One region of the Desulfotomaculum defluvii genome, then DNA from elsewhere that is predicted to be linked to it. Evidence: riboswitches for the same ligand, from Rfam matches in the RefSeq annotation. Region 1 holds a riboswitch; each other region holds the start of a gene.
What was found. A riboswitch is a leader RNA that binds a small molecule or an ion and turns the genes downstream of it on or off. The one in region 1 is predicted to bind thiamine pyrophosphate.
Positions count from the first base shown of each region.

Region 2: it holds a riboswitch for thiamine pyrophosphate, as region 1 does, so the genes downstream of both, thiM (hydroxyethylthiazole kinase) here and ACYQ03_RS00560 (AIR synthase family protein) in region 1, are expected to answer to the same signal.
Region 3: it holds a riboswitch for thiamine pyrophosphate, as region 1 does, so the genes downstream of both, ACYQ03_RS03260 (thiamine-binding protein) here and ACYQ03_RS00560 (AIR synthase family protein) in region 1, are expected to answer to the same signal.

Region 1 covers NZ_BAAHYV010000001.1:118,971-124,885, reverse strand. The annotation lists gene ACYQ03_RS00575 (ATP-dependent DNA helicase) at 1-1,197, shown strand, start outside; gene ACYQ03_RS00570 (potassium channel family protein) at 1,151-2,134, opposite strand; gene thiC (phosphomethylpyrimidine synthase ThiC) at 2,314-3,615, opposite strand; TPP riboswitch at 3,701-3,799, opposite strand; TPP riboswitch at 3,953-4,049, shown strand; gene ACYQ03_RS00560 (AIR synthase family protein) at 4,116-5,141, shown strand; gene ACYQ03_RS00555 (MtnX-like HAD-IB family phosphatase) at 5,148-5,780, shown strand.
Region 2 covers NZ_BAAHYV010000008.1:371,782-377,696, reverse strand. The annotation lists gene ACYQ03_RS17230 (hypothetical protein) at 1-372, opposite strand, end outside; gene ACYQ03_RS17225 (CotH kinase family protein) at 701-1,795, shown strand; gene thiE (thiamine phosphate synthase) at 1,879-2,532, opposite strand; gene thiD (bifunctional hydroxymethylpyrimidine kinase/phosphomethylpyrimidine kinase) at 2,555-3,358, opposite strand; gene thiM (hydroxyethylthiazole kinase) at 3,372-4,280, opposite strand; TPP riboswitch at 4,267-4,376, opposite strand; gene ACYQ03_RS17205 (amino acid ABC transporter ATP-binding protein) at 4,440-5,180, opposite strand; gene ACYQ03_RS17200 (amino acid ABC transporter permease) at 5,197-5,915, opposite strand, start outside.
Region 3 covers NZ_BAAHYV010000006.1:110,794-116,708, forward strand. The annotation lists gene ACYQ03_RS03255 (glycine betaine ABC transporter substrate-binding protein) at 1-498, shown strand, start outside; TPP riboswitch at 738-844, shown strand; gene ACYQ03_RS03260 (thiamine-binding protein) at 981-1,268, shown strand; gene ACYQ03_RS03265 (ABC transporter permease) at 1,243-2,022, shown strand; gene ACYQ03_RS03270 (ABC transporter substrate-binding protein) at 2,215-3,225, shown strand; gene ACYQ03_RS03275 (ABC transporter ATP-binding protein) at 3,255-4,082, shown strand; gene ACYQ03_RS03280 (thiamine diphosphokinase) at 4,042-4,686, shown strand; gene ACYQ03_RS03285 (YlbF/YmcA family competence regulator) at 4,740-5,156, opposite strand; gene ACYQ03_RS03290 (4Fe-4S dicluster domain-containing protein) at 5,587-5,775, shown strand; gene ACYQ03_RS03295 (respiratory nitrate reductase subunit gamma) at 5,907-5,915, shown strand, end outside.

The sequences.
Region 1 (5,915 bases):
AGTAGAACTTCTTTAATTTCTGCCAGCTTCGCCCTAGATAGGGCCAGTTCCCAATTTTTTGAGCTTTTGTATAAGTCTTCAAGCAGGGATGAACGTTCCGACCGCCTAACTGTGATGTTAAGTGATGAACTTCTAAAATCAGTAAATACTTTACTTCGGGCTTTAGATAAATTACTTTTTGAATTTCAAAATGAGCAAGCTCTTAATACCCAATCCGTTCCCGAATCTCAATTACTAGTCTATGAGTCAAGAATTGAACGGGCGATTGTAGCTCTGGACAGGTTTTATAGGAATAAAGGAGCGGATGTTATCTTCTGGGCCGATGGGGACCAAAGTTTTTGGGTTGTACCAAGAGATCTTAGTGGCTTGTTAAATAGGCACCTTTTTGACAAAGGGCTGCCAATGGTTTTTTCCTCTGCTACCTTGAGCACTGGTGGACACTTTGACTACTTTGCGCGTACTTTGGGTTTGAAAAATTTCTCTAGTTCAACTGTTAAAAGTACTTTCGATTATGAAAAACAAGTGCAAATATATCTACCAGAAAATGTGCCTGACAGCCGCCAAGAGGATTGGTTTGACTTTGCTTTAGAACAACTATATGATCTTTTAAGATTTTCTCAAGGAAGGGCGTTGATTTTAACTAATGCACCATCCGATGTACACAAAATTCGCCAAAGACTTAAAAATTACCAATTACCATACGAGTTCCTTTGGGAAGACAGTGCTGAACGAGGATATCTGCTCCGAAGATTTCGTGAAAGAGTTTCATCGGTGCTTGTTGGCTCAGGATTTTGGGAGGGTATAGATATACCTGGTGAAGCACTGACTCTATTGGTAATCTGGAACTTGCCTTTTCCTCCACAGGAACCACTAATGGAGGCACGCAGGTACGAGGTGGTGGAACAGGGCCTAGATCCGGTGTTTGCTGTAGACTATCCTGAAATGTCCCTAAGATTAAAACAGGGGTGTGGCAGACTTATCCGAACACGTGAGGATGGGGGTGCAATAGCTATTTTAGAACCAGTGCTGGGTACACCTTGGGAAGAACACGCCTTGGCGGCTTTACCAGAAGGGGCCGAAGTTGTCCGAAACTTAAAAAATCTTTCGCCTCGGTATCCCGCAATTAAATATAATAATATTCAACCTTTTATTATGCTCTTTCCAAATCTGTCAATTTATCAGAAGGACCAAAGATAATTAATTCATCACCGGGTAGAATCATGTCATCCGGATTGGGGTTGGGAATGGGTGTTCCGGTTCTATTAATTAACAATAACTGACAGCCAAATTTTTCTCGGAGGCCGGAGTCCTTTAAGTGTTTATTGGCTAGTGGGGAGCTAGAATTAATGGTGAGTTCCTCTATTTGGTAATTGATATTTTTTTGCTCAAAGAGAGTTTGTACAAAGGCAACACTGGCTGGTTTGATTGCAGCCATAGCCATTCTTTTGCCACCCAGTGTAGAGGGAGAAATAATACTGTCTGCACCTCCCCTTTTTAGTCGAGGAATACCTTCATTCCGCGTGGCTCTGGTAATTACTTTGATATTGGGGTTGAGATCCTTTGAGGTCATGACGATAAAGAGATTGCCAGCGTCTTCTGGCAAGGTGGTGATGAGGGTGCTTGCTCTAAGAATGCCGGCCTGTAGTAAAACAGCATCCTGACTGGCATCGCCTATGATTATGGGTATCGTGGAGTTGCGATAGTTCTCTGCTCGGGCAGGATCTTTTTCAATGGCCATAAAGGTCTGACCCTCTCGCTTCAATGTATCAAATACCTCTGAACCCACTCGTCCTAGGCCGCAGACTATAATATGGTTATTTAATTTACCGATCATTTTTTTCCTCCGCTTTTCTCCCAATAAATCATACAATTGGCCCTCAGAGATAATAACCATTAAGGTACTAAGGACATAGGTGTAGAGACCCACACCGCTAAGAATCAGTCCCATTGTTACCAGACGGCCTGAAACAGTTTTAGGGACGACGTCCCCATAACCTACGGTAGTTATGCTAATAGTAGCTAGCCAAACTGCATCTGTCAGGGATAACCCTTCAATACGAATCAGGGCCATTACTGCTAAAATCATTAACCCAATAAGGGCCAGGAACACATAAAAGAAATTTCTTAAACTCATCGGTGCACCTCATAAGTAGTATAGCATTGCTAAATATAGGCAAGTGGTAAAGATTGTATAAATATTTTATGAGTAGTAGGGCGTGTCGCCAATGAGGTCTGTGAGTAAGAAAGAGATAATTCAAAGGTGAATTATCTCTTTCTTACAGGGGGAGTTTATAGTTTAATATGTTTTTACTGTTAAATAAGGCTTAGGTCTTCTCCATTTAAGATTTTCTTCATGTTTTTCATGGGACACATCTTTCCGCACATAGTACAAGTATCTTCACACTCTGGTTTGGACTCTTCCCTGTACTTTCTTGCTTTTTCAGGGTCAATGGCTAAAGAAATCATACGGGTAAAATCAACATCAGCACGGGCCGCACTCATTTGATTATCCCACTGGCGTACGCCGGGGATTCCTTTGGCAATATCAGCAGCATGGGCTGCAATCCGGGCTGCTATAATACCTTCCTTCATATCATCCAGATTCGGTAAACGAAGATGTTCGGCTGGGGTTACATAACAGAGGAAATCAGCACCATTTGCAGCGGCCACTGCACCACCAATGGCACTGGTGATATGGTCATAACCAGGAGCAATATCCGTTACGATTGGTCCAAGTACATAAAAGGGTGCTCCGTGGCATAACTTTTTCTCCAACAACATATTGGCAGCGATCTCATTTAGTGCCATATGCCCCGGACCTTCTATCATCACTTGGACATTTCTTGCCCAGGCCCGCTTGGTTAGCTCGCCCAGGGTTATCAGTTCTTCAATTTGCGCCGGATCAGTGGAGTCATTAAGGGAACCAGGACGACAAGCATCGCCTAAACTTATTGTGACATCGTACTTTTCACAGATATCTAGTAGTCTATCATAGTATTCATAAAAAGGATTTTCCTGATTATTAAGTTCCATCCAGGCAAAAAGTAGTGAACCGCCCCGGGAAACAATGTTTGTCAGTCTCTTGTTTCTTTTCACTCGTTCTGCAGTAGCTTTGTTCATACCACAATGAATAGTCATAAAATCCACACCATCTTCAGCATGCCTTTGGACAACTGAAAAGAATTCATCTACGGTGATATCTTTTAAATCTTTATTCAACATGCCCACTGCGTCATACATGGGTACGGTACCAATCATAACTGGTGATGCTTCAATAAGCTTACGCCGGAATTCTTGTGTCTTACCATAGCAGCTTAAATCCATAATAGCATTAGTTTTTAGCTCTATTGCCTTTTTTGCTTTCTCCAATTCCAACTCAATATCATAACTGTCTTTGGAAACACCTAGATTGACATTAATCTTAGTGCGTAGTCCCTGTCCAACACCATCGCAATCAAGATTAGTGTGATTCTTATTTGCTGGAATAGCAACTTTCCCCTCTACCACCAATCTACGTAAACATTCTGGATCCATATTTTCCTTTTGAGCTACTGTACGCATTTGATTTGTAATCAAACCTTTTTTAGCAGCATCCATTTGGGTAGTATAATTCATATTTTCCCTTCTTTCATTAAAATTGTGAAAGGAAGAAGCTTTGAGACCACAATAAAAAAGCTTACCGAAAAGGTAAGCTTATCAATTGAGCATCACAAAGCTTCCCTACGGTGGTACTAACCACATCAGGTTCAAGGGTTGGAAATATATTCCTCTCAGCCGTTAGGCACCCCTAGCCAAATATTATTTTAATAAAATTGTAGTTTACTTAAGTATATCTGTAAAGATTAATTTACAAATAAAAACATTAAAAGAACCTTTTTACTATATATCTCTGGCTTTATCTTGTCTAAAGTCAGTGATATAATTAGATTAGTTAAGTCAATAAAATAAATTGAGAAGTCATTTGGGGTGCCGGAAGGCTGAGAGGTAATTACCAACCCATTGAACCTGCTCTGGGTAATACCAGCGAAGGGAAATGCAACTACGCTATTTGTGGCACCCCGGGCAGGGGTGTTTATTTTTTTGACTTTTTGTAAACATCATAAGGGGTGAAAAAAATGATTGGTAAGGTAAATGATGAATTTTTCCAAAAAGCAATCCTGCCGGAAACAGGTGCAATGACCCCAGAAGTGGTCGTTGGGCCAAGTATGGGCGTGGACGCGGCCATCCTAAAGATAGGGGACCAGTTTATGGCTATTGCCGAGGATCCCATTTTCCCCGGACCCACCACATCACCGGAGGATTTTGGTTGGATTACTGTGCATATTGGGGCCAGTGATGTGGCAGTGATGGGCATTAAGCCCCAGTTTATGACCTATTCCCTTCTTATTCCGCCCGATACCAATGAAGAATACATAGCTCGCTTGGTGCGAAGCATCAGTGAGACTGCTAGAAATCTGGGGATTTCCATAGTCGGTGGGCATACTGGTTTCTATGGTGCGGTTAATGTGCCAACGATAGGAGGTATCACCGTGTGGGGCATGGGCCGAGAATATATAACCCCGGCAGGTGCCAGGGTGGGTGATGCAGTCCTGATTACCAAAGGAGCAGCCATAGAGGCAGCGGCCCTCCTGGGGAGTGAGTTGGGAGATAGTTTACGGTCCGCGGGCATTACAGAAGAGCTAGTGGGGCAGGCTTCCCAGAGAATTAAGGAAATGACAGTGGTAGAGGACGCTCTTCTGGCAGCAGCCTGCGGTGGGGTACATGCTATGCACGATGCTACAGAGGGTGGATTGGCTCGGGGTCTCTGGGAAGTAGCTGAAGCCTCTGGCGTGGGCTTACGTATTGAAAGATCCCAAGTTATGGTGCCCCCTGATGTAAAAGCAATCTGCAGCCACTTTCAACTGAATCCTTACGAAGTAATCAGTGAGGGCACCCTAGTGTTAACAGTTGACCCAGATAAGGTTGGGGATGTCTTAAAATCTTATGAAATGGCCGGCATACCCGCTGCCGTGATTGGGAAAGTGGTACCCCAAGGGGAGGGTCGCCGCTGGTTAGAAGTGGATGGGAGTGAACAAGACTTGTTGCCGCCTCCGGTGGATCACTTTTGGGAAGTATTCTTTGGGGCATTGTCTCAAGGTTAGGAGAGGGTGAAACCACTGAAGAGAGTGTTTTTTGTTGATTTTGATGGAACAATTACCAAAAGGGATACCTGTGATGTAATGGTAGAAAACTTTGCAACTGATGGTTGGCAAGAGATTAATGAATTGTGGGAGAAGAGGGAAATTTCAACCCAAGAATGTGCCAATAGAACCTTTCAACTTTTCCAGGCTTCTTTAGCTGATCTGCAGAGACTGTTGGATACGATAGAGATTGATGAGAGCTTCGAGGCCTTCGTCAGTTATTGCAGGAAAGAAGGCCATCCTATATATATCCTTAGTGATGGCTACGACCTTTGTATTGAACACATTCTAACAAAATATCACCTTAAAGTACCCTATTTTGCTAATAAGCTAGTATATGAGAAGGGGTTTGGTATTACCTGTACCTACCATAACCAGGACTGTGGCCTATGTGGTACCTGTAAGAGTTCCCTTATGAAGCGTTTGACGGAACCAGGTAGTCAGGTGATTTATGTGGGTGATGGGGTCTCAGATATCTGCCCTGCTGGCCACAGTAATCTTGTGTTTGCCAAGGGACGGTTGCTTGACCACTGCCTGGCCAAGGGTATTCCAGTCGTCCCAATCACAGGGTTTAAGGACGTATTAAAAAAGCTAAACTAGATCAGTTTTACCCTAACTAAAAGGTGAGCAACCTATTAAAAATAATCTATCAACAAGTCCCCCGCAGGATTAAACTGCGGGGTATTTTGTTTTTGGTATAAAACTGAGGCAAATGAAAAATATAATAATGCGAAA
Region 2 (5,915 bases), on a different contig from region 1:
TAGAGCCCTTGGACCCTTTACTGCACTTGGATTTCTTTGAACCCTTCGAGCCTTTTGATCCCTTAGTGCCCTTGGAGCCTTTACTGCATTTGGATTTCTTTGAACCCTTTGATCCTTTTGACCCCTTAGAGCCCTTGGAGCCTTTACTGCATTTGGATTTCTTTGAACCCTTTGATCCTTTTGACCCCTTAGAGCCCTTGGAGCCTTTACTGCATTTGGATTTCTTTGAACCCTTTGATCCTTTTGACCCCTTAGAGCCCTTGGAGCCTTTACTGCATTTGGACTTCTTTGAACCCTTCGATCCTTTTGACCCCTTAGTGCCATCGGAGCCATCACTACCCTTGGACCCATCAGACCCATCTGAACAGTCACTACCCTTAGATCCCTTCGAGCCCTCAGAATTACAGCAGGAATTCCAGGGGTTATTTTTCATAAACATGTTCTTAAGTTCAGCAACATTTTGATCGCAAAGTAGTAACCGTAGTTCATTTTCACTCAACTCGCGCATAATAACACTCCCTTATGAAAAATTCCCTACATTATATAGGTTTTCATACATAATATGGTTTCTTTTACGATTTGTGCTAATTGAGTGAAATCAAATTGAATCAAAACGTGGTCACTTTCTATTGCCAGGTAACATTCCAATAAATACTTTATAAAATGGTTAATAAGACTTGGTGAAAGGAAGATTGTATCTATGAGTGACGGCACGGCAAATATACCATCCTATTCTCTTTTTATTAACCCTAAGGATCTTCGGGAACTTCGCAGTGATATATGGAGTAATGAACATGTACCCGCCCAGTTAAAAGTAAACCAAAGTTCATATAAAATTGAAATTTCTTATAGAGGTGCCCTTACCCGTGAGTTACCAAAGAAGTCCTACCATATCCTTTTCAAAAAACCCCGCAATTTCTCAGGAGCAAGAGAAATTCATTTGAATGCTGAGTACCTAGACCCTTCTTTACTTCGCAATAAACTTTCTCTTGATTTTTTTAGAAGTTTAAACATTTTAAGCCCTGAAGCAAAATTTGTTCTATTAAATTTGAATGGTTACTTTAAAGGTATCTATCTTCATTTGGAATCAGTAGATGAACAATTTTTAAAGAAAAGGAATTTACCAACCGGGGCCATATACTATGCCCATAATGATGATGCAAATTTTTCCTTATTAGACCCTGATAACTATGATGTTAAAAAATCACTTTTGGCCGGATATAAGCAAAAGCTTGGCTCCACAGCAGACGATGGGTATCTTCGTGAATTGATCTTCAAAGTAAATACTATTCCACGGTCAGATTTTGGCAAGGAGATTATCAAATATATCGATATAGAACGATATTTGCTCTGGTTGGCAGGAGTAGTATGTACTCAGAACTACGACGGATTTATTCAAAACTATGCCCTATATCGTAATTCCGCTACCGGTTTATTTGAACTAATCCCTTGGGACTATGATGGTACCTGGGGCCGCAGTTGCCATGGCAAGGAAATGGACTATAATTATGTTCCTATTCAGGGTTCTAATACACTTACGGCACGTATTCTGGATATCTCTGATTTTCGCCATCGCTACCGCATATTATTGGAGGAAATTCTTGAAACTCTTTTTACCCAGGATTTACTTGAACCAAGGATTACTACTATATATAACATGCTTCGCCCGCACATCCTCCTAGATCCATATAAACGTGAGGATATTGAAAAGTTCGAAGCAGAACCTGAGTATATCGTTCGTTTTATTAAAGACAGAAATTGTTATTTAAAGGAGCAATTGTCGGAGTTAGTTTGAAATAGCCTTCAGCTTTAAAACATTGGAAAAAGGCCATGGGCCAAAACAAGGTAGTGTTGCAATAATGCAACACTACCTTGTTTTTAACACTCAACAGCGAGACAGAGTTTCCTGGTACTGTCAATAACGGAGTCTGCTAAGCTGATGGCTGTAATGACAGAAACCCCATCTGCCCCAGCCTCCATTACTATATGGGCATTTGCCGCATTAATTCCACCGATACCTACAATGGGAATAGTTAGTCCTTCTTGCCTCAGGTTTGTGATAAGTGCTGTTCCTTCAACCCCTTTAACATCTTCTTTGGTTGTGGTAGGAAAAACAGGACCAATGCCAAGGTAATTTGCACCTTGTTGGATCGCTTGATAAGCCTGTTCCCTGGTATGAACAGAGACCCCCAGAATTTTGTTGCCTAGTTTTCTCCTAACAATCTCAGCGGATTCATCCTCTTGTCCAATATGCACACCATCTGCATTAAGGGAGAGGGCTAAATCCACATCATCGTTAACGATAAAGGGGATGCGGTACTGTTGGCAAATTTGTTGCAAATCTTTAGCCAATTTATACTTTTCTTCTCCGGCCAAAGCACCTGTACCCTTTTCCCTGTACTGAAATAATGTAATACCTCCCTCAATGGCCTGACGGATTACTTCTAAGGGGTCCTTTGTGCAGTTTGTACTTCCTAATATGAAATATACCTTTAATAACTCCCGCATCTTGGAATCTGAAGTTATTGACATGGTCTACCTCTCCTTTTCTTTCTTAGCTTCTTTTCCTGTATGCCCAATGATTAGTTGGTCCATTTCCGTGACCCACTTCAATTTGATTTTCTATGGCAGCTTGGATAAAAGCCTTAGAAGTTTTGACTGCATCTTTTATATGCATGCCCTTGGCAAGTTGTGCAGCGATGGCAGAAGCAAAGGTACACCCCGTACCATGGGTGTTCTTGGTATTTACCCTTTTACCTGTAAAGTAAGTGAATCCCTGACCATCATATAACAAATCTATAACATCAGTTTCACCTTCATCATGTCCACCCTTGATAACAACATAGGCAGCACCCAGATGCTGCAGGTGTTTGGCAGCTTCCTGCCGATCCTCCAAGGTTATTATGGTCATTCCTGTTAATACCTCAGCCTCTGGAATATTGGGCGTGATGATGGTTGCCAATGGCAATAGGTATTTTTTTAATGCAACTACCGCCTGACTTTGCAGCAAAGATGCACCACCCTTGGCGATCATAACGGGATCCACCACAACATTTTGCCATTGATAATGTTTTATTTGTTCAGCCACCACTTGAATGATTTCACTACTGAAAAGCATACCGGTTTTGACAACATCTGTCCCCATATCTTCACCGATGGACCGGATTTGTTGCTGCACAGCCTCTATTGGCAAAGGATAGACCCCTTGTACACCCAGAGTGTTTTGTGCAGTAATGGCTGTAAGGGCAGACATACCATAGACCCCTAGTTCCTGAAATGTTTTTAAATCTGCTTGGATACCGGCACCACCACCACTGTCCGAACCAGCAATGGTCAATGCCTTAAATGTTTTGTTCATAGTCGTTCCTCTTTTACTTCAAATTAGTTATTACAGAACCATATTTAATAATTTCCTCATTAGATACTTTGGCCAATTGATTTAGGAATTCAATTTGGAAACTACCTGGTCCTTCCTGTCCTTTAAGAGTGGCGGCAATTTCTGCTGCCACCCCATAGCTCACCAGTGCAGCCGTCGATGCCAAAAGCAGTTCCTGCTCCACTGCACAAAAGGCTCCAATAACTGAGGAAAGTAAACAGCCAGTTCCCGTTACCCTAGTTAATAGGGCATCCCCGTTGTTGACCACATAGGTCCTTTGACCGTCGGTGATTACATCTTCTTTACCCGTTACCACTACCACTGTATCCAGCTGTTTGGCGGCGCTTTGAGCTAGATAAACTACATCTCCCTTGGCTTGACCCGCATCAACACCTCTGACGTCCCAGTTTTCGCCAATAACATTGGCCACTTCCCCAGCGTTTCCCCTTAGTACAGATACCTTGACTTCTTTTACAATCCTTCGTGCTGTTGCAGTTCGGTAAGCAGTGGCTCCTGCCCCAACCGGATCAAACACAACTGGAACGTTATGCTGATTTGCCGATTTACCCGCCTGAAGCATCGCTTCGATCTCTTTTTCATTTAAAGTCCCAATATTGAGAACTAGGGCTCCCGCAATGCTAGCCATATCGGCCACTTCCTCCACTGCATAGGCCATCACCGGTGAGGCGCCTAAGGCCAATAGTCCGTTGGCAGTAAAATTAGTTACCACAACATTAGTAATATTGTGTATCAGAGGGTTTACCTGCCTCACCTTTTGCAATGTAATGGCAATGTTTTGTAGATTCATACGATACATTCCCTTCCCTTCTACGATTTTAGTACTTCCTGAAAGTGACATAAAAAAGAGCACAATGCGTAAGCAAAGTGCCCATACTTTTCTCATCACTCCCTACGCTGGCATTATCCAACAGGTTCAACCGGTCAACGACGGTTTAGTCGTACTCTCAGCGTGCTTCCACAAGCTCCCGGATTTATATATTTTTTAAAGTATACCAATCAATCAAGCCACTGGCAATAGTTCTATAACAACAAAGTATTTTGATCAAATCTGAGTTAAGGTTCGTTTTAAAAATTCTCTGGTGCGTTCTTGTACTGGATTATTAAAAATTTGCTCCGGACTTCCTTCTTCTGCAATAACTCCTTTATCCATAAATACTACACGGTCAGATACCTCTTTTGCAAATCCCATTTCGTGAGTTACGATTAACATGGTAAGACCAGATTCAGCTAGTTCCTTCATAACTTTGAGGACTTCTCCTACCATCTCTGGGTCAAGGGCTGATGTTGGTTCATCAAACAACATCACATCTGGTTCCATAGAAAGTGCTCGAGCAATAGCCACCCGTTGTTTTTGACCACCTGATAATTGTCTTGGTTTTGCGTTAATATATTGATCCATGCCAACAACTTTTAAATATTTCATAGCTATTTTTTCTGCTTCAGCCCGAGAACGTTTTAGTACTTTTATTTGTCCGACTACACAATTGTTTAAAACATTGTGATTATTAAATAGGTTAAATTGCTGAAAAACCATACCTAAATTGGTGCGGTAAGCATAAATATCATGCTTATCATCTAATATATTTTCCCCTTTATATATAATTTGGCCCCCACTTGGTTTTTCTAACAAATTAATGCAACGAAGAAGAGTTGATTTACCAGAGCCAGATGAACCTATGATACAGACAACCTCTCCTTTGCTAACTGAAAAATCTATATCTTTTAAGACTTCGTGGGCTCCAAAGGATTTACTTAAGTGTTGAATATCAATAACTTTTTCCATATGCTCCCTCCTCCGTCTAACTAGTTTGTGTTTTACGCAGCTTGTCTTCCGGTCTTTCTAATTGCATTTGATTACCTAACAGAATGTAATCATCTGGCCCATCTAATTTCTTTTCAAAGTAACGTAAAATTCTAGTTACTGTATAGGTCATAATAAAGTAAATAACACACGCCACAAAGAATGATTCAAAATATCTGAAGTTGTTGCCTGCAACTGATTTGGTTTGGAAAAATAATTCCGATACAGAAATTACGTTAAGCACAGAGGTATCTTTGATATTAATAATAAATTCATTGCCTGTTGCCGGTAAAATATTGCGAATTACCTGTGGTATTACAACATTAATCATCGTTTGAAAATGATTCATACCTATGGCATGGGCTGCTTCAAATTGTCCCTTATCAATAGATATAATACCACCACGAACGATTTCGGACATATAAGCCCCTGTATTAATAGATACAATAAAAATTGCTGCCGCCAGCCGGTTCATATCCACACCAAAAGCTAAAGCAGAACCATAATAAATTACCATGGCTTGTACAATCATAGGTGTGCCCCGGAAGAATTCTATATAGGCTGAAAGTAAAGCATTAATAATTTGCAGGGTAATTCTTTTGGCCCCCCGCTCTGGTAGAGGAATAGTACGCACAACCCCTACTAATAAACCAATAAATGATCCTATAATAGTACCAATTATAGAAATTAAGAGTGTTATACCCGCACCCCGAATGA
Region 3 (5,915 bases), on a different contig from region 1:
GGCTTAAAAGAAGACCATCCCAGTGCCTATCAGTTTCTGGACAAGTTTAATTGGCAGCCAGAAGATATGGCAGTAGTAATGGTAGATATTATGGAAGGTACTGATGAGGGGCAAGCGGCTGCTAAATGGGTGAAAAATAATGAGGAAAAGGTTAATCAATGGCTGGATGGAATCACTCCGGTACAAGGAGAAAAAATAAACCTGGCCTATGTTGCTTGGGATTCTGAAATTGCTAGCACCAACGTTGTAGCAGTGGTCCTAGAAAAACTGGGTTATGAAGTGGAATTAAGCCAGGTGGAAGCTGGTCCCATGTGGGCTGGTTTGGCTTCTGGAGATGCAGACGCCAGTGTTGCAGCTTGGTTACCCGCAACCCATGCCGATTATTACAAAGAGTTTAAAGACAAACTTGACGACCTCGGACCTAACATGGAAGGAACCAGAATAGGATTGGTGGTTCCAGCTTATATGGATATAAATTCCATTGAGGATCTGAAATAGCCATTAGCCTTAAAAAACCCTAGGCCATGGGCCATGAGCCCTGGGCCTAGGGTTTTTTGTGCTTGATATGCTTAAGGATCTTTTAATAGATGATACACGATCAAGTCCATATTGACCCATAAGTAAAACATGCAAAAAAGCTCATGGCACACGGCTTATGGCCCAGAGCTAGTATCTAACTCGTCATCTATTCAAACCCATTTACAAACTAAGATACACCTGTTATAGTTTAACTACAACTAAATAATCTGGGGAGCTGGGGAGACTGGCTGAGAGGGTACAGAGGTACCGACCCGTAAAACCTGATCTGGGTAATGCCAGCGGAGGGACAGAGAATCTTCTCATGTGCCAAAAAGCTATCCTTCTGGGGTAGCTTTTTTTATTTAATGTGTTGGAAAGTATAAAGACTTTGGACATACCTAGGGTAAACTAAGGGATGCCAAGTTTTTTCTAATAGTCAAATAGTTCAAGGAGGAAAAAAGATGCCCATAGTAAATGTAGGATTTCAAGTAATACCCAAAACCAAAGGTGATGACAGTTATGAAATTGTTGATAAGGCCATAGAGGTGGTTCAGCAAGCTGGGGTAAAGTACGAAGTTGGCCCCATGGAAACTGTCATGGAAGGTGAGATGGATCACCTGATTGAGATTGTAAAAAAAGCTCAGGAAGCTTGTATTACTGCAGGGGCTTCGGAAGTGATGACCTACATAAAGATTCACTATCGTCCTGAAGGAGTAACGATCGATGAAAAGATCGCTAAATACCGATAATAGGGACTTTGCAGCTATTTTTCTGCCTGGATTTACCCTGCTATTTCTCTTGATATTGTGGGAGATTGCCGTAGAAATTAGCCAGGTGGAAGCTTGGATTCTACCAGGGCCAAGTCAAATCGTAGAGGCGCTATGGCAGGCTAGAGAACTTCTGTGGCGGCATAGTACCCAAACCATCTATGAGACTGTTCTGGGCTTGGGCATAGCCGTTGTGGTCGGTATTACTTTGGCAACAGCCATCGACTGGTCCCAGTCCCTAAGAAAGGCTATTTATCCTCTATTAATCATCTCCCAGACTATTCCTATTATTGCTGTAGCACCGTTGTTAATTATCTGGTTTGGTTATGGTTTACTGCCCAAAGTTCTCGTGGTGGCCTTAGTCTGCTTCTTCCCCATTACAATAAACTTAGCCGATGGCTATCGGCTGGTGGACAGAGATATGATTCGACTTCTATCAGCCATGGGAGCGGATACTAGAAAGATTTTTACCATGGTAAAGCTTCCCGCAGCCCTGCCTTTCTTCTTTTCTGGGCTGCGTATTGCAGGCACTTATAGTGTAATGGGGGCAGTAATTGGTGAGTGGTTGGGGGCCAGCAAAGGGTTAGGAATTTTTATGACCCGTTCCTCCCAGTCCTATTTAACTGATCGAGTCTTTGCAGCCATTATTGTTATTACCTGTCTTAGTCTATTGATCTACCTCATCATCGAAGGTGTTGCCCGGCTTGTTATGCCCTGGTATTACAGGAAAACCTAGCAGTCAGCCGTAGCTTATAGAAAAGCCTTGGGGAAGGGCCGTGGGCCATGAGCCATGGGCCTTGAGCATTGAGTTTTTTGGAAAAACTAAACTCACCGAATTAGCAAGTGCTATCGTTATCCCCCGCAGATGCAATAACCCTTACACGCGCCCTGCTTTCATGATTGCCTTATTAAGGAAGGAGAATTTAAAATGGTTCGTAGAAAAGTAATGATTTTTTGTCTGCTGGCCTGCCTGATGCTATTGTTTACTGGCTGTACGCAGGAGAAAAAAGCAGCACCGGAGCAAAGCAAAGAGGAAGGATTAAAGAAAATAACTGTCATGCTGGATTGGTTTCCCAATACCAACCACACAGGTCTCTATGTAGCAAAGGACAAAGGTTATTATGAGGCAGAGGGACTGGAGGTAGAAATTGTTCAGCCCGGCGAGGGTAGTACTACGGATCAACTGGTAGCCACCGGCAAAGCAGATTTCGGTATCAGCTATCAGGAAAGTGTTACCCAGGCTCGGTCAACAGGGATTCCCCTAGTGTCCCTGGCAGCGGTGATCCAACACAACACTTCGGCCTTTGCTTCACTAAAAGAAGCCAATATAACCTCCCCCCAAGATTTTGTAGGTAAGCGTTATGGCGGCTGGGGTTCTCCAGTGGAGGAAGCGGTTCTTAAGGCTGTTATGGAAAAAGCCGGTGTTGAAGCGGATAAAGTACAAAATATTACCTTAGGTGCTACAGACTTCTTTAACTCCATCGGGCGAGATGCAGATTTTGAATGGATATATTATGGTTGGGACGGTGTAGAAGCCCAAAGAAGGGGTATGCAATTAAATTTGATTATGCTTAAAGACTTAGACCCGGCTCTCGATTACTATACACCGGTGATTATTACCAATGAGCAACATATATCTGAGCAACAGGAGCTAGTTAAGAAATTTATGGCCGCCACGGCCAAGGGTTACCAATGGAGTATCGAAAATTCCAGCCAAGCTGCAGAGGTATTACTAAATAATGCTCCAGAACTTAATGCAGAACTGGTTAAAGCCAGTCAAGCTTGGGTAAGTGCAAAATATCAGGAAGATGCCCCTCGCTGGGGAGAACAAAGGGAGGAAGTTTGGGCCAGCTATGCCCAGTGGATGTTTGAACGAGGCTTAATAGAGCAAAACATTAAGGCTCAGGAGGCCTTTACCAATCAGTTTCTTCCCCAGTAATGGTATATGAATCAAGGCAGGTGGAAAAAATGCCAGGCCAGAGATTGCTCCTAAGGGATATAAGTAAGAGCTTTAGCCAAAGTAAACAAAAGCAAATTATGGCTCTGGACAATGTTTCTTTGACAGTAGAAGCAGGGGAGTTTGTTAGTCTCCTTGGGCCCAGTGGTTGTGGTAAAAGTACCTTACTGGATTTAGTTGCAGGATTGGTTAGGCCAGACGAAGGGGAAATTCTGTTGGGAGAGCATTCAATCCTAGGAGAACGGGGTAATGTTAGCTATATGCTTCAGAGCGATTTGCTATTTCCCTGGCGAACTGTCCTGGATAATGTGGTGATTCCTCTACAACTAGAGGGAAGCAGTGTGGATGAGGCCCGTAAACGGGCCATGGAGCTACTGCCGTTATTTGGGTTGGAGAAATTTGCACAAAGCTATCCGGATATGCTCTCCGGCGGTATGAGACAGCGAGCAGCCTTGTTGAGAACGTATCTATGCAATAAGGATGTGATGCTGTTGGACGAGCCCTTTGGTAAATTAGATGCCCTCACGAAGGTCCAAATGCAGCAGTGGCTAATAAATATTTGGCAACATTTTAAACATTCGGTATTATTCGTTACCCACGATATTGATGAAGCGATTCTCCTTTCGGATCGGATTTATCTTCTCTCGCCCAGACCGGGTCGAATACAGGCTGAAATACCAGTGACATTACCGCGACCCAGACGACCACGTATCACAACCGACAGTTCCTTTACCCGAATAAAAGAAAGAATTTACCGTTACTTCGAAACTGGGATCTTTTGCTGGGAGGAGAAAAGTCTTGACAACAGGCAGCAGAATATTAATATTTTCCGGGGGTAATCTAGGACCCTGGGCACTACAACAGTTTGCAGCTGGGGATTTTATTCTAGGGGTCGACCGTGGGGCCTATTATCTAATCCAGAATGGTATTGTACCGGACCTAGCCATGGGCGATTTTGATTCCGTCACCCAGAGCCAATTGGACAGGATTCAAGACCAGAGTAAAAGCTATATTTCCTGCGATCCGATCATGAAGAATGAGACGGATACAGAAATGGCCTTTAACTGGGCTATCCAACAAAAACCCAAGGAGATTATACTATTGGGAGTGCTGGGAGATCGATTTGACCATAGTTTAGCAAATATACACTTGCTGGCCAAGGGCTTAGAAGCAGGGGTTCCCTGTCGTATTGTGGGGGAAAAAAATGAAATGATCCTTATTAATGACAGTGTCCAAGTACAGCAAGATGCTTTCCCACAGGTTTCACTATTACCTCTAACTATGCAGGTTACGGGGATTAATCTCACTGGATTTCAATACCCCTTGGAGAACGCCACCTTGGTAATGGGCCATTCCTTGGGTATTAGCAATGTCTTGCTTGAAGATAGAGGCAAAATAGAAGTGGCAACGGGAATGCTGCTCATAATTAAAAGTAAAGATTAATTTAGCAACCCCCATCAACTGATGGGGGTTGCTAAATTAAAGTCTAAAAAATATTAGCAGCCGGAACAGGAGCCTCCACAGGCACCGCTGTCGTTGGAAGAACAACTGCAGCTACCTTGGGTGGGTGGCTCAGGATCAGACGGAATGCCCTTAAGGCCTTCTTGAATTTTAAAGTTAACTTCGTTTACCACTTCGTAGAACTGGGATTGTGCATCTAGATACGCCTTTACTAAAGGATGTACTGTGGCCTTTTTTTCCATTTGTTCTAAAGTATCTAAGTTTTCTTGGGTAAGTTGATGACCCATCATTTGCATCCGTTGGTAGGATTTCTGTAATTCCTGAAACTCCTTAACCAAGGAACGGGCTTCTTTGTCTTTAGCCACGGCCCTTTGTGTGTCTAGAACCCGTTGATACTCTTCGGTGGTGGATAACTTTTTACCCAGCTCAGTAGCCATTTCATAAACTGACATAATTTTCACCTCCACCCTTGTATTTTCTCCAACCATAAGCAAAATCCTACTAGAAAAATAAAGTTAGCTATACAATAAATGATCAACTTAAATGGAATAAAATGCTAGAAGCAATCTTATCTTTGAATATAGGAGAATAAATGGAGCATTACAAGCAAAGGTGGTGATTCTTTCCCTGGGAGACAATAAGAGTATCTTTACGCGACTGGGAATCGGTGATATATTTTCTATTGGGAAAATCCATACAAACCTAAACCCTATGACATTTTAATAAAAAATCTGTCAATTTAAGAAGGAATAATTTAAGTTACACCGAATAGGCTTAATATCAGCCTCGTATTGAGGAGATTTATGCCCTCATAAAGGTATATATGCCATACCCTAGCCCACTCCCAATGGACTCAAATATTTACTGAAGGAGGGTTGTGGAATGTATGTAGTTTCAATTAATGCCGACAAGTGTGAAGGTTGTGGCGAATGTATTGATGCTTGTCCTGCAGGTATACTGGGCATGGTTGATGGTAAAGCAGAAGTAACTGGGGCAGAAACAGATTGCATGGGTTGTGAAACCTGTGTTGTAACTTGTCCAAACGAAGCTTGCTCTCTTCAAGAGTTGTAATCATAATAGTTTTTATTGAGGCTTCTTCTGGGCAGGGAACTGGCGTTGCGGATGCTGTGACATAATATATTTGCATGTTAGCTAACTAAAAGATATAATGTTTTGTTGTAAATTTTAAAGGAGGTGTAGCAGTGACCTAT